Linked DNA regions of Microbulbifer sp. A4B17. The protein of the gene in region 1 binds, or shares a complex with, the protein of each later gene. Links are inferred from orthologs where the notes say so. Each region holds a gene or a part of one and is shown in the gene's direction. Other genes may lie near its edges. The genes, in order: tsaE and tsaD.

Region 1 (10,316 bases):
CTATTCCCGATGCCATGGGCCTGGGCCTCTACTTCTCTGAGGGAGAGGGCCCCAAGTTCCACAAGCCCCTGCGCACAGCGGCCGATATCGAAGCCCTGGAAGTGGTGAACAGCGAAAAGGATTTGGACTATGTGATGAATGCCGTGTCCACCATCCGCCGCGAGTTGAATGGTCGCGTGCCGCTTATCGGCTTCTCCGGCAGCCCATGGACGTTGGCGACTTATATGGTTGAAGGCGGCTCCAGCAAGGATTTTGCCCGCTGTAAGGAAATGCTCTACAACCGCCCTGAGCTGATGCACCAGTTACTCACGGTGCTGGCCGACTCTGTTACCGATTACCTGAACGCCCAGATTCGCGCTGGTGCCCAGGCCGTACAGATCTTTGATACCTGGGGCGGGGCACTCAGCCACAGTGCTTACCGTGAATTCTCCCTGAAATATATGCAGAGAATTCTCCAGGGGCTGATTAAAGAAGTCGACGGTCGTCGAGTGCCGGCCATCCTGTTCACTAAGGGAGGCGGTCAGTGGTTGGAAGCAATGGCTGATACTGGCGCTGACGCCCTGGGCTTGGATTGGACGACAGACATTGGCAGCGCCCGCGCCCGAGTGGGAGACAAGGTGGCCCTGCAAGGCAACTTGGATCCAGCTGTTCTCTACGCGAGTCCCGAACGAATTCGCACAGAAGTGGCGGCTGTTTTGAAGTCTTTTGGTCAGGGTAGTGGCCACGTTTTCAATTTAGGTCACGGAATTACCCCGAAGGTAGACCCCAAACATGCCGGAGCCATGATTGAAGCTGTGGTAGAACTGTCAGCCCAATATCACGCCTAAACTGGCCACTGATCTCTGAGTCTGTGAATACAGTCTCACTTTGGGCGGGTGAACCTTAATATCTCTCCATGATATAAAGGTGAGCTTGCCCAGAGGACCGAGGATCTTACGCCACGGGGTCTTTCAGGGCAGCGTTTTAGCGTTAACTACAGTTGTCGGCACCTTCCCCAGTGGCAATCGAACAAGCAAAAATTTCTGTCGGTGATTTACAGCGCGGCATGTTCGTCTCCAAGCTTGACCGGCCTTGGACACGAACCCCATTTGCGCTGCAGGGTTTTTATATCCGCGATTTGGAAGAAATCCGCCAGCTACAGAAATACTGCCGGTTTGTTTATGTCGATGTCCACAAAACTGTCGGTAGTGCCGGTGTTACCCTGCGCCGATTGCTCGGAGGCAGCGACACTTCCGCAAGGGGTCGTTCTTCTGGCCGCACAGCGGTCACTATCCCTTGTAAGCCTGTCACTGTTTCCCATAAAAAATACCCCCCTCCGCAGCCGGCGCAGCGAGAAGCCAGTAATGCGCGTAAGCTTCACGGCCAGATCCTCTATGGTATGAGTGAAGTGATGGGGTTTGTCGCTAACAACAGGCCCATACCGGTACAGCAGGTCAACCAAGTCGTTGAGGATTTAGTAGAAAGTGTGCTGCGCAGTCCCGATGCGTTTGCCTGGCTGGCTCGTGTACGAGATAAGGATGAGCACACCTACAGTCACTCGGTACGTGCCAGTATTTGGGCGGTGCTATTCGGCCGCCATATCGGTCTTTCACGCAGTGATTTACTAAAGCTCGGGGTGGCTACTCTGCTGAAGGATGTAGGCAAGCTGGCTATCGACGGGGAAGTGCTGCAGATGAAGCAGCGCGATCCGCGCAGTGAATTGGAGTATCGAAAGTTTGTGCAGCACAGCGTCAAGATGCTGTCGGCAGACCCACAAATAGATCCGAAGGTTATCGAAGTCATTAGTGCCCACTGCGAGCGCCACGATGGTAGTGGCTACCCTGAGGGCTTGCGCGGTGACAGGATTTCAGTGTTGGCGCGCATGTGCGGAATAGTGACTTTCTATGATGAAGCCACTAACCCAAGAGGTTCCAGTGAGCCGGTAGCGCCATCCCGGGCAGTTGCCAAGTTGTATGACCTGCGGGGTATCGCCTACCAGGAACAGTTGGTAGTGGAGTTCATTCAGGCTATTGGTCTCTATCCCACGGGTACTCAGGTAGAGTTGTCCACCGGAGAAGTCGGCGTGGTCGTGGAACAGACCTACGACCGGCGCTTGCGACCAAAGGTAATGATCGTTCTCGATGGGCAAAAACAAACGCTCAGCAAGCCTCGCCTGTGTGACTTAGCTGAAGTTGAGGATCGAGAGCAGAAGCTTATCGAGCGTGGCAAGATGAGTGTCGAGGAAAAGATCAGTATCCTCAGGGATATAGAACCCGGAGCTTACCCCCAGGTGGATGCGGCGAATATTCGCGACAATTATTTATTCCGCGGTGGCCGATTGGGGCAGCTGCTGACGCGCCTGACAAAGTAAACGCTCTCTTTTTCAGAGGCGGCAGTGAAAACTGCCGCTGTCCCTTACTAATATCAGTCCTTGCCGGATAATAAATTACCGAAATGCTCACCCATGCGCACGGGCGACTCGGCTTCAAGCTGGTCGAGCCAGCTCACCTGGTCTGCGCCAAATAGCATAATGACGGTAGAGCCCAGCTTAAAGCGTCCCATCTCCTCACCTTTCTCCAAGTGGATGGGTGCCTTATCCATATAATCCGTGCTGATAACCTTGCGCTGGATAGGAGCGACTTGTCCGGCCCAAACGGTTTCGATACCGGCAACAATCATCGCACCCACCAGGATCATTGCCATAGGGCCCGCTTCCGTATCGAATACGCAGACCAGACGCTCATTGCGCGCGAACAGGCGCGGCACATTTTCTGCCGTTACTGTATTTACAGAGAAAAGCTGCCCGGGCACATAGGTCATGCTGCGCAGGGTGCCGGCCATGGGCATATGCACACGGTGATAGTCCTTCGGTGACAGATACACAGTGGCAAAATGTCCGTCATTAAATTGTGCTGCTACCTTGGGATCACCGCCCACCAGTTCCACCAAGCTGTAGTCGTGACCTTTAGCCTGGAAAATACGGCCGTTATGGATCTGGCCCAGCTGGCTGATGGCGCCGTCGGCAGGGCTGGCGAGGGTGTGTTGCCCTTCGATAATGGGGCGGGCTCCGTCTACCAGCTCGCGGGTGAAGAATTCATTGAAGGTGCGGTAGGCAGTGCAGTCGCTCTCTTTGGCCTCCTGCATATCCACGCCGTACTTCTCAACAAACCAGCGGGTGAAAGGATCTTTGATCCACTTGAGTTCTGTATTCGCCAACCAGCCGGCAGCGCGGGAGAGCGCGTGTTGCGGCGTTAGGTATTGCAGGGCGGCAAAAAGTTTAGGGTTCATAAATCTACGTCTTTTCTCAATGTATCTACTGCTGTACCGGAGTATTGGGCAAATTGCCCCACTCACTCCAGGAGCCTGGATAAGCGCGAATATCAAATCCCAGGGACTTGCCCACTAACCAGGTAAAAGCGGAGCGGTGATGGCTTTGGCAGTGGGTGACAATCTTGTGTGAGCTATCAATTCCCTGTGCAGCGAGGAATTCGCGGGCATCCGATCTAATGCGCAGATCTTTTTGCGGATCCATCAATTGAGTCCACTCGCAATTGATTGCTCCCGGGATATGACCGCCCTTCATGGCCAGGACCCGCTCACCGCGATATTCCTGGGGTGAACGAGCATCCCAAACAAGGAATTCATCATTGCCCAGTTGATCCTGGATTTGTTGGGCGTCCATCGCAGCTGTGCTGTTGACGGTGATTTGAATATCACTCGGCTCGATATCCGGTGCCTCGGTAGTGAGAGGAAGGCCGGCGCCTCGCCAGGCCAACATGCCACCATTCAAGTAGCTGTAATTGCGGTGGCCTATCATTTCCAAGGTCCACAAAAAGCGCCCAGCCCAACCGCCGCCTTCGTCGTCACAGGCGACCACATGTTGTTCCGGCTTCAAGCCAATAGCTTGAAAAATCTGGGTCAGCTGTTCGATACCGGGAAGTTTGCCCGGTGCGGGCGCGGTGCCAGCCATCAGCGCCTGGAACGGCAGATGAATAGCCCCTGGAATATGGCCGTTGAGGTAATTGTGGGGTGAGCTGAGGTCTACAATCAGCAGTTCTTCGCGCTCAAGCTGAGTCGCGAGTTCTTCCGCTTCGATGATCAGTTTCAAAACTTGTTCTCCGATTCCAGGCTGTTGCGCAAATGCAGAAAACTATTCATGCGGCGCTCGCTAATTTTTCCATCGGTCAGAGCCTCCTGGATAGCGCAACCGGGTTCGCCCTGGTGGCGGCAGTCGCGAAAGCGGCAGTGTCCTATAAATGGTCGGAATTCGACAAAACCTTCCAATAGGGCGGCCTCCTCCATATGCCAGAGTCCAAATTCGCGAATCCCGGGGGAGTCTATCAGATCACCCCCACTGGGCAGGTGAAACAGTTCCGCCGCTGTAGTGGTGTGAGTCCCCTTCTGTGTGGCCTCTGACAAGGCACCGGTGCGGGCGCCGGCACTGGGAAGCAGTGCGTTGACCAGGGATGACTTGCCCACCCCGGACTGCCCTACAAAAACGCTACATCCTTGCGCAAGGGTTTCCAGCAGCTCCGGCAGGCCCTCGCCAGTTTTGGTGGATAACCGTAAGACCGGATAGCCGAGCTCCGGGTAGGGGGCGAGTAGCTCCTCTAGTGAATCGCGATTGCGCTCATTAATCAGGTCGGTTTTGTTGAGCAGCAGCATGGGTGCTATGCCGGTGGTCTCTGCGGCTACCAGGTAGCGGTCGATGGCATTGGCAAAGGGTTCGGGGTAAGGGGCGATAACGATCAATATGCGATCGATATTGGCTGCGACAGTTTTCAGGTCGCCGTAGCGATCGGGTCTTTGCAGCTCGGAATTGCGCGGCAGGCGCGCGCCGATAACACCAATGCCTCCGTCGCTATCTTCACTGGCAGGGTGCCAGGCAACGCGATCGCCGGTCACCAGGGTTTCGATATTGGCGCGCAAATGGCAGCGCTGGCGCAGGCTCGGATCACTCTCGCTCTCCACTAAAACCTGTGTGCCATAGTTGGCGATAACCAGGCCAATCTGTTCCTGCCCCAGTTGCCCCTCTTCCAGGGCCTCTTCGGCAGATTGCTCGCGCTTGCGGGCGCGGGCTTCGCGTTCCTGCTGGATTTTGTTGATACGCCACTGTTGGCGGCGATTTAATTTGCGTTTACTCATGCACTAGCACCTGGAGACTAGCGGCGGATTATAGCTATTGCAGGGTAGTTGCGGTAACTTGCGCGGAAAGTTTGAGGAGACCCGTTGTGGATCAGAATAACCTGATCTGGATTGACCTGGAGATGACAGGCCTGAATCCGGACAAAGAGCGCATTATTGAAATTGCCACAATCGTGACGGATTCACGCCTGGAGATTCTCGCCGAGGGTCCCTCAATGGTCATCCACCAGAGCGATGCATTGCTAGATGCAATGGATGAATGGAATACCGAACAGCACGGTGGTTCCGGGCTGGTAACGCGGGTTAAAGAGTCCAGTATTTCCGAAAGGGACGCGGAAAGGGAGACCCTGGAGTTCTTGCGACAGTGGGTCCCTGAGGGAGCATCTCCCATGTGTGGCAACTCTATCGGCCAGGACCGCCGCTTCCTGGTGAAATATATGCCGGAGTTGGAATCCTATTTCCACTACCGCAATCTGGATGTCAGCTCGGTGAAGGAATTGGCTCGTCGCTGGCGCCCAGAGGTTTTGGATGGAGTTAAAAAACACAGCAGCCATTTGGCGCTCGACGATATCCGTGATTCTATTGAGGAATTGCGCCACTACCGCGAGACTTTTTTCCGCCTCTGACCCCCACTCCCGATTAGCCAGCGGGCTTGCGTTTGATTTTACGCTTGCGCCTGCGCCCGCTGCGCAACCGCTCCAGCGCCCAATCGATATGCTCCAGAACCAGGGGCGTGGCGTTGGCGCGCGCACTCTCCAGGGTATTGATGACTTCGGGCGTGGTCTCCCCATTGCCTATGGCAACAGCCAGGTTGCGCAGCCAGCGCTCGTGGCCGATTCGGCGAATCGCCGAACCCTCAGTCTTGCGCAGGAACTCCTCTTCGCTCCAGGTAAACAATTTCAGCAGCTCACCATTGTCCAGTTCGTGTCGGGGATGAAAATCTTTTTCCTTGGTGGGCTTGGCGAATTTATTCCAAGGGCACACTATTTGGCAGTCGTCGCAGCCGTATATTCGGTTGCCGATGGGCTCGCGAAATTCCTCAGGGATTGGGCCTTTGTTTTCAATAGTGAGGTAGGAGATACAGCGCCGCGCATCCAGGGTGCGGTCATCGATAAAGGCATCAGTGGGGCAAACCCTGAGGCAGGCGACACAGTCGCCACACTGATCATGTTCCTCGCTGATATCTATGGGGAGCGGCAAGTTGGTGTAGATTTCGCCGAGGAAAAAGTAAGAGCCGGCAGTCGAATTCAGTACCAGCGTATTTTTACCAATCCAGCCCAGGCCGGCCTTGGCTGCCAGGGCCTTCTCCATCACCGGGGCGCTGTCGGTAAAAGCCCGACCTTTCGATTCAATGCCCCGCTCGGCGCAATAGGTATCAATTTGCTTTGACAGGTTGGCCAGGCGTTTTCGGATCAGCTTGTGGTAATCGCGGCCATTCGCGTAGCGGGATACATAGGCCTTACTCGAATCCTTCAACACTTTAATCGGCTGGGTGTCCGGCGGCAGGTAGTCCAGACGCACGCTGATTACCCGCAGTGTTCCCGGCTCCAGTAATTCGGGGCGCCAGCGTTTCTCACCGTGAGCGCCCATCCAGTCCATGTCAGCGTGATAGCCCGCATCAATCCAGGCGCGCAGGCGTTCCCCTTCCTCCTCCAGCTGGCAATCGGTAATACCCACTTGTTGGAAGCCCAGTTCTCTGCCCCAAATTTTGATCTGTTGGGCTAAGTCGGCGAGCAGTGATTCGGTCATAGATAAAGCGGCTCGATATTCCCTGCAAGCACAATGCCTGGCCGGGGCGGTATACTTTACGGTTGGCGCAAACGATGGCGATGTAATTGCCTATTTTGCCACAGATGAATTCTTGACCACATCGCGGGAGCTGCATGGACACGCCTCAACCTCTATACAGTGCCGAGTCGGTACGTGAGCTGGATCGACAGACGATTGCTGCACTGGAAATCCCCTCCATTCAACTGATGAAGCGCGCCGGTCGCGCGGCTTTTTCACATCTACGCAGGCACTGGCCGGAGATCGGCCGCCTCCAGGTTTTCTGCGGTGGTGGGAACAACGGTGGGGATGGCTATGTGATTGCCGCCCTCGCCGCGCAAAAGAAAATCCCGGTCACCGTCTATGCGTGTACCGATCCTCAGCACCTGAGTGGCGATGCCCGGGAGGCCTATGAGTACGCCTGCCGGGAAGGTGTCCAGGTGGTGAACTCTCTCGCAGAACTGGATACGGCGGATGCCAATACACTGATTGTGGATGCATTGCTGGGAACAGGCTTTAGCGGTGAGCTGCGCTCCGGCGTGGCGCATGCGGTTGAGCGAATCCGCAAAAGCCCCGGCCCGGTGTTGGCTGTGGATATCCCCTCCGGTCTGAGTGCCGATACCGGCAGTGCCGGCGAGGCGGTCAGTGCCGATATGACGGTGACTTTTATCGGCCGCAAAATGGGGCTCTACTGCGGTCGCGGCCCGGCGCTCTGCGGAGAGGTAATTTTCGAAGACTTGGGGGCACCTGAGGCTGCCTACCGGGCAGTTGAGCCTTTGGCTATGCGTTACGAGGCTGATGCCATCCGTCGCCTGCCAGCGCGTGCCGCCGATAGCTTTAAAAACCAGTTTGGCCATATTTTGGTTGTCGGCGGTGATACCGGATTTGGCGGTGCTGCATTGATGGCTGCGCAATCCACAGCGCGCTGTGGAGCCGGGCTGATTTCCCTGGCGACCCGCCCTGAGCATTTGTCCGCAGCGTTAACTCGCAGTCCAGAAGTGATGGCCCATCCGGTGATTTCCGGGCAGGAGCTGGAACCGCTGCTCGAAGGCCCCAGCGTAATTGCAGTGGGCCCCGGTTTGGGACGCTCCCCCTGGAGTGAGCAGCTGCTGGCGCGAGCCGGCCGAGCTGAGGCGCCCTTGGTCGTAGATGCCGATGCATTGAATATTCTCGCCGAGGGCCGGGTTCTGGCCGGGGTCCGGCGGGATGACTGGGTGTTGACCCCACATGTGGGGGAGGCCGCCCGCCTCCTGGGTTGTGATACCGCCGAGGTGCTCGCCGATCCTCGCGCCGCTGCTATTGCAGTTCAGCAAAAATTCAGTGGAGTAGTGATATTAAAAGGCGCCGGTACCCTGATTGCACATGATGGTGGTGTTGACCTTATCAACAGCGGTAACCCGGGTATGGCTTCCGGTGGTATGGGAGACCTCCTCACCGGTATTGTTGCAGCATTGATTGGCCAGCACTTGCCGCTGGTGGAGGCTGCCCGACTGGCGGTGTGGTTACACGGAGAGGCGGGTAATCGCGCTGCCGAAGAGGGTATGCGGGGATTACTCGCTACGGATTTATTGCCCTGGATTAGACGTTTGGTAGATTGATGGCGAGTGAATTGAAATTACATTTGGCCGATGAAGCAGCCACCGTATCCGGCGGCAGCTCGCTCGGGCAGGCCTGTCTCGCGGCGGGCCTGCAACAGGGACTGACGCTGTATTTAAATGGTCAGCTGGGCGCGGGAAAGACAACTTTTTGTCGGGGGGTACTGAGGGCCTTTGGGCACGAGGGTGCGGTAAAGAGCCCCACCTACACCCTGGTGGAACCTTACGAACTTGAGGCTCACCGGGTTTACCACTTCGATCTTTATCGTCTGGGTGACCCGGAAGAGTTGGAGTTTATGGGGGTGCGGGATTATTTCTCTGCGCAGAGCTTGAGCCTTGTAGAGTGGCCCGAGCGGGGTGAGGGCATATTGCCGGCTCCAGACTTGGAAGTTGAGTTGGAAGTACCGGAAAGTGGCCGCCAGCTCAGGTTAATTGCGCACTCGCCCCAGGGTGAGCGCGTAATAGACCTGCTGCAAAAGCTGCTGCGAGCATCCTGAAAACGCCTGAACACAGGGAAATACTGATACCAATAAGCAAAGGGGCTGGGAAGTAATGAGTTTTATGTGGCGGTCTCTGTTAGTTGTCGCGCTGTGGCTGGCAGTTTTCCTGCCAGCTTCTGCGACGCAAGTGGAAGGTGTGCGCGTCTGGCGAGCACCCGACCATACGCGTCTGGTTTTTGATTTGAGCGGCCCGGCAGAGCACAAGTTATTCACCCTCAAGAGTCCCCACCGGGTGGTTGTCGACCTCTCTGATACCGAGTTGAAGGCCGAGCTGGACAAGTTGGACCTGGATAAGACGCCGATCGCGCGGGTGCGCCACGCCCGTCAGAATAAAAAAGATCTACGGGTTGTATTGGACCTAAAGCAGCAGGCCAATCCGCGCAGCTTTGCTTTGCGGCGCCATGAAAACCTGCCGGATCGATTGGTGATCGACCTTTACGACGAGGTTAAAGGCAGCGAAAAGACGCTGGAGCAGGTCAGTAGTGAACGCAATATCATTGTCGCTATTGATGCAGGGCACGGCGGGGAAGACCCTGGGGCTTCCGGTCCCGGCCGCTTGCGGGAAAAGGATGTGGTGCTGGCGATTGCCAAACAGCTGCACAAAAAGATAAACGGTGAGAAGGGCTTTACCGCCAAACTGGTGCGCACAGGGGATTACTATATTCCTTTGCGGGAACGGGTAAAAATTGGGCGAAATATGCGTGCGGACCTTTTTGTGTCGATCCACGCCGATGCCTTTACCCGTAAAGATGCCCGTGGCGCTGGGGTCTACGCGGTCTCCTCCCGGGGTGCAACCAGTGAAACCGCCCGCTTTTTGGCCGCGCGGGAAAACGAGTCCGATCTTATCGGTGGCGCCGGCAGTTTGAGCTTGGGTGATAAGGATGACACCCTTGCCGGCGTATTGCTCGACCTCTCCATGACTGCCACCATGAATGCCAGCCTGGATATCGGCGCCAGTGTGCTGTCACAGATTGGCACCGTCACTCACCTGCATAAAAAACAGGTGGAGCAGGCCAATTTCTCGGTGCTGCGTTCGCCGGATGTGCCTTCAATTTTGGTGGAGACGGGTTTTATTACCAATCCCCAGGAAGCGAAACGCCTGCGCGATCCCAGTTTCCAGCGCAAGCTGGCGCAAAAGCTCAGTGACGGTATAGTGGCGCACTTTAAGAGTCGCCCCCCGGCGGATACCTGGCTCGCCGCCAACCAGAGCGATAAGTCTCGCAACCACGTTATTGCCCGCGGGGAGACCCTTTCGGGTATCGCGGCGCGATATAATATCTCCGTCGCCGCTTTGATGAGAGCGAATGGCATCAAGAACTCCGTGATTCGA
Region 2 (4,731 bases), 210 kb from region 1 along the record:
GGGGTCGGCTTTTGTACAGCTCTACCAGCTGGATAAACAATGCCAGGTCTGCATTGCCGTCGATGGGGAATTGCTGTGGATTTTCGATTTGTGCCGCCAGCTCCGGGTGGTGCAATAGCAGGGCGATCAGCATGCGCTCTGGCGGCAGGAGATATTGGCTCTGGCGGCGCGGACTGTTGTAACTCGGTCCTGCACTTTCGCTGAAGTTGCTGTCGCGCTGCCAGGGTTCCGGCGGTGTGCGGTGCTCCAGCTCTTCGTGAAGGGAGGGTGCTTGGTTTGGCTCTCCCGGTGCAGCTGTAGGTTGCGGGTGGGGCTGTTGCGGCGCGCGAGCTTTTTCTGTGCGGATAACCTCTTGCAGGGTTTCCTTGTCGAGCCCGGTGCGTGAGGCCAGTTGTTGGAACATCAGCTGGCGGTAGACGCCATCGGGCAGCAGGTCCAGTAGGGGGGCGGCGAGTTTGGACAGGCGCGCGCGGCCGTCCATGGTCTGCAGGTTGATATCTTCGCTCAGCAGGTCGAAGAGAAAATCTTCCAGCGGTAGGGATTGCTCCTTAATTAGCTGCTGGAAACGTTCACCGCCCAGTTGGCGTACCAGGGTGTCCGGGTCCTCGCCTTCCGGCAGTAGCAGGAAGCGCAGGCTGCGTCCGTCCTGCATCTGCGGCAGGGCCGACTCCAGAGCGCGGCGGGCGGCGGCGCGGCCGGCGCGGTCGCCGTCAAAGCAAAACAGTAGTTCCGAGGTATGGCGGAAGGCGAGTTGGATATGGTCTTCGCCACAAGCGGTGCCCAGGGTGGCGACGGCGCAGCGGATATCGAACTGGGCCAGGGCCACCACATCCATATAGCCTTCAACCACAATTAGGCGTTCTAAATTGCGGTTGGTCTGGCGTGCTTCCCACAGGCCGTAGAGTTCGCGGCTCTTGTGGAAAATCGGGGTTTCCGGGGAGTTCAGGTACTTGGGTTTGTCGTCGCCCAGTACCCGCCCGCCAAAGGCGATGGCGCGCCCGCGCTGGTCGCGGATCGGGAAAATAATACGGTTGCGGAAGCGGTCGTAGTGATGGCGCGCGTTGGGCTTGGTGTTGCCATCACTGTCCTGGCGGCGAATGGCCAGGCCTGCCAGTTCCAGTTGATCCGCTTTCTCGGGGGTATCGGCTAATGCATTGAGCAGGTTGTCCCAGCCCGGGGGCGCAAGGCCGATACCAAAGTCCCGGGCAATCTCACCGGAGAGGCCGCGATTGCGCAAGTAGGCCACCGCATTGCCTGCGGCGGGGTGGTTACGCAGTTGTTCACGGTAGTAGTCGGCGGCTTTCTCTGTGAGCTGGTAGAGAGATTGACTCTCCCGCTGGCGCTTTTCTTGCCCCGGTGCCAGTTGTTCCCTGGGAACTTCCAGTCCACGGGTGGCCGCGAGTTTTTCCACCGCTTCTGGGAACGGCAGACGATCGTACTCCATGAGGAAGCCGATGGCATTGCCATTGGCGCCGCAGCCGAAGCAGTAATAAAACTGCTTGTCCGCACTCACGGTAAACGATGGGGTTTTCTCGTCGTGGAAGGGGCAGCAGGCAGAGTAGTTTTTGCCTGTTTTACGGAGCTTGACCCGGCTGTCCACCAGCTCGACGATATCTGCCCTTGCGAGCAGATCGTCAATAAAGTGCTGGGGTATCTTGCCGGCCATGGGGATTCGCTCAGCTTAGGCCAGTTGGGCCTTCACCAGTTTGCTCACCGCGCCCATATCTGCACGGCCTTGCACCTGGGGTTTAACCTGGGCGATGACTTTGCCCATATCCGCCATGCTGTTGGCACCGGTGTCTTTGACGGCGGAGGCAACGATATCGGTGATCTCTGCTTCGCTCAGCTGCTTCGGCAGGAATTCCTGGATAACTTCAATTTCAGCCTGCTCTACTGCTGCCAGTTCAGCCCGGCCAGCTTTCTCGTACTGGGTAATGGAGTCGCGGCGCTGCTTGGTCATTTTGTCCAGCAGGGCGAGGATGCGGGCGTCATCCAGGTCGATGCGCTCGTCGACTTCAACGCGTTTTATCTCGGCGTTGATCAGGCGCAGGGTGGCCAGGCGCTCTTTGTCTCGCGCTTTCATTGCGTCTTTAGTGGCTTGGGTCAGGGTTTCCTTGAGAGTGCTCATAATGAGTGTTCCGGGATTGTTGGCAATGAATTTTGGATCAGGGGCTTAGGATAGCTTGTCTGCTGGGCGGGGGAAATGCGTTAGCCCAAACGAAAAACGGCGCGCGAGTATGGCTCGCACGCCGTTCTTTATAGCTCCGCTACGGGCTAAGCCCGTCCGGCCGCCTCGCTGCGACAGGCTTATGCAGCCTGCGGCTCTTAGTAGAGACGCTGGAACTTGCGGTTTTCGCGCTGAAGCTTTTTAGCGTGACGCTTTACAGCGGCAGCAGCTTTGCGCTTACGAACAGCGGTGGGCTTCTCGTAGAACTCGCGACGACGTACTTCAGACAGTACGCCTGCTTTTTCACAGGAGCGCTTGAAACGGCGCAGGGCGATATCGAAAGGTTCGTTGTCTTTGATTCGTACAGAGGGCATTAGGATACCTGTTAAAATTCGTTTCTCTCGGCCATTCCGGCAATGCTCTCGCAGTTGCATCCGGTGGCCGGTTCACAGCGAGGGCGCAAATTCTAAACACTCCTATACGGGATCGCAACCCCATTTTCCAGTATGATAACCGCCCCTCGAAGTAGTCACGAGAATGAGATCAAGTGCGCGTCCTTGGTATAGAAACTTCCTGCGATGAAACTGGCGTCGCTATTTACGATTCTGAGTCCGGTTTGCTCAGCCATGCCCTGTTCAGTCAAGTGGACCTGCATGCCGATTATGGCGGTGTAGTCCCCGAGCTGGCGAGCCGCGATCATGTGCGCAAACTCTTGCCGCTGATTCGACAGGTAATGAAGAAGGCCGAGACCAGCCCTTCAGACCTCAATGGCATCGCCTATACCGCGGGCCCCGGTCTGGTGGGAGCGCTGATGGTCGGGGCCTGCGCGGCCCGTGCACTGGCCTATGGCTGGGATATCCCGGCGGTGGCGGTGCACCATATGGAAGGCCACCTGCTGGCCCCAATGCTGGAGGATAATCCGCCCGCCTTTCCTTTTGTGGCCCTGCTGGTTTCCGGCGGACACACCCAGCTGGTGGAGGTGCGGGGGCTCGGCGATTACGAATTGATGGGTGAATCCCTGGATGACGCTGCCGGCGAGGCCTTTGATAAGGCCGCCAAAATGCTCGACCTGGATTATCCCGGTGGCCCGCGTTTGGCTGCCCTGGCGGAAAAAGGAGACCCCAAACGTTTTACTTTCCCGCGTCCTATGACTGATCGACCGGGGTTGGATTTCAGTTTTTCAGGCCTTAAAACCTTCACCCTGACGACGGTGCGTAAACACGCCCTTGAGGATGGTTTGCCGGACGAGCAGACTTGCGCAGATATTGCCGCGGCTTTCCAGGAGGCGGTAGTGGACACCCTGGTGATTAAATGTCGTCGCGCTATTAAGGCTTCTGGCTATAAAACCCTGGTGATTGCCGGTGGAGTTTCCGCAAATAAATTATTGCGTGAGCGTTTGGAAACGAGCCTGCGAAAGGATAAGGCCAGCGTCTACTATCCGCGCCATGAATTCTGCACTGATAACGGCGCCATGATCGCCTACGCCGGTAGTTTACGTTTAAAAGCAGGGGAGCAGACGAGCCTTGCGGTAGATGTGCGTCCGCGCTGGCCTATGACAGAATTGCCCAAGACCGAACTTTAAAAATCCCAGGGATAGCCTGGCATTAAAAAGAAAAGAGCCGATAAATGGATATTGTTTATATACGGGATTTAAAGGTGAATACCATTATTGGTATTTACGATTGGGAGCGGGAAGTGCGCCAGATGGTCAGTCTCGATTTGGAGATGGCCTTCGATATTAGTGAGGCGGCGCGCACAGACAATATTGAGTACACACTTAACTATAAAGCGGTGGCCAAGCGCTTGATCGCTTTTATTGAAAGCAGTGAGTTTCTGTTGGTGGAGACCATGGCAGAGCAGGCTGCGGCAATTGTCAGGGAAGAATTTTCTGTAAGCTGGCTGCGACTGCGGTTGTCCAAGCCGGGTGCGGTCAGAGGGTCCAGGGATGTGGGTGTCATTATTGAGCGCGGCGAGAGGCCGGCAAAAGGTGCAGCAGCGATGTCTGCGGGAGTGTAAACGTGGCTCAGGTGTATCTCAGCCTCGGCAGTAATATCAATCGTGCGCAATATATCCGCGCAGCGCTGAATGCCCTGGCCGGGCGGTTTGGCGAATTACAGGTGTCCCGGGTCTTCGAAAGTGAAGCGGTAGGTTTTCAGGGCGATAACTTTTACAACCTGGTGGTGGGGCTGCAAACTGACCTGCCGGTAGGGCAGCTGGCCCTGTGTCTGCGCGGTATTGAAGATGCCAACGGCCGCCTGCGTTCCGGTCCCAAGTTCAGTGCACGAACTCTGGATATTGATATTCTCACCTATGATCACCTGACAGGAACTGTCGACGGGGTAAAATTGCCTAGAGGTGAGATTGTAAAAAATGCCTTTGTTTTACAGCCTCTGGCAGAGATTGCACCGGAAATATTGCATCCGGTCGAGCAGAAGACTTACCGTCAGCTGTGGAATGAGTACGACCAGGCTTCACAAAAATTGTGGCCGGTAGAATTTATTTGGCCGTGATTCCAATAATTTTTTAAAAAATGCAGATAAAAAAGCAGCCCTTTGAGGCTGCTT

Evidence for each region.
Region 2: the proteins of tsaE (region 1) and tsaD are in contact, whole or in part, in a crystal structure (PDB 6N9A), measured with the Thermotoga maritima proteins. The link is inferred for Microbulbifer sp. A4B17 from one-to-one orthologs. Residues at the interface, in WP_004082108.1 of Thermotoga maritima: Leu37, Gly38, Lys46, Lys57, Val59, Lys60, Ser61, Thr63, Phe64, Thr65, Leu66, Met67, Val69, Pro71, Tyr82, Arg83, Leu84, Asp86, Asp88, Phe89, Asp93, Ile128, Asp130, Glu131, Arg134; in WP_004082750.1 of Thermotoga maritima: Cys10, Asp11, Arg49, His50, Leu82, Gly84, Gly135, Gly136, Glu154, Thr155, Leu156, Asp157, Asp158, Ser159, Glu162, Asp165, Lys166, Arg169, Leu170, Tyr175, Lys213, Thr214, Leu217, Tyr218, Gln221, Arg222, Asn324.

Annotation. Positions count from the first base shown.
Region 1 is NZ_CP029064.1:286,471-296,786, forward strand. Bases 7,237-10,235 are described here. They hold tsaE (tRNA (adenosine(37)-N6)-threonylcarbamoyltransferase complex ATPase subunit type 1 TsaE), read left to right. Parts: upstream 7,237-8,488; coding sequence 8,489-8,983; downstream 8,984-10,235. Other genes in these bases: BTJ40_RS01390 (NAD(P)H-hydrate dehydratase), read left to right, coding at 7,237-8,489; BTJ40_RS01400 (N-acetylmuramoyl-L-alanine amidase), read left to right, coding at 9,039-10,235. Also shown: hemE (uroporphyrinogen decarboxylase), read left to right, coding at 1-827; BTJ40_RS01360 (HD-GYP domain-containing protein), read left to right, coding at 998-2,350; asd (archaetidylserine decarboxylase), read right to left, coding at 2,404-3,267; BTJ40_RS01370 (sulfurtransferase), read right to left, coding at 3,293-4,087; small ribosomal subunit biogenesis GTPase RsgA, read right to left, coding at 4,084-5,124; orn (oligoribonuclease), read left to right, coding at 5,211-5,750; tRNA epoxyqueuosine(34) reductase QueG, read right to left, coding at 5,764-6,873; more of BTJ40_RS01390, read left to right, coding at 7,008-7,236; more of BTJ40_RS01400, read left to right, coding at 10,236-10,316. UniProt on the Escherichia coli protein: Required for the formation of a threonylcarbamoyl group on adenosine at position 37 (t(6)A37) in tRNAs that read codons beginning with adenine.
Region 2 is NZ_CP029064.1:500,762-505,492, forward strand. The notes cover bases 1,779-4,731. They hold tsaD (tRNA (adenosine(37)-N6)-threonylcarbamoyltransferase complex transferase subunit TsaD), read left to right. Parts: upstream 1,779-2,714; coding sequence 2,715-3,749; downstream 3,750-4,731. Other genes in these bases: BTJ40_RS02200 (GatB/YqeY domain-containing protein), read right to left, coding at 1,779-2,128; rpsU (30S ribosomal protein S21), read right to left, coding at 2,326-2,541; folB (dihydroneopterin aldolase), read left to right, coding at 3,794-4,183; folK (2-amino-4-hydroxy-6-hydroxymethyldihydropteridine diphosphokinase), read left to right, coding at 4,186-4,677. Also shown: dnaG (DNA primase), read right to left, coding at 1-1,666; more of BTJ40_RS02200, read right to left, coding at 1,682-1,778.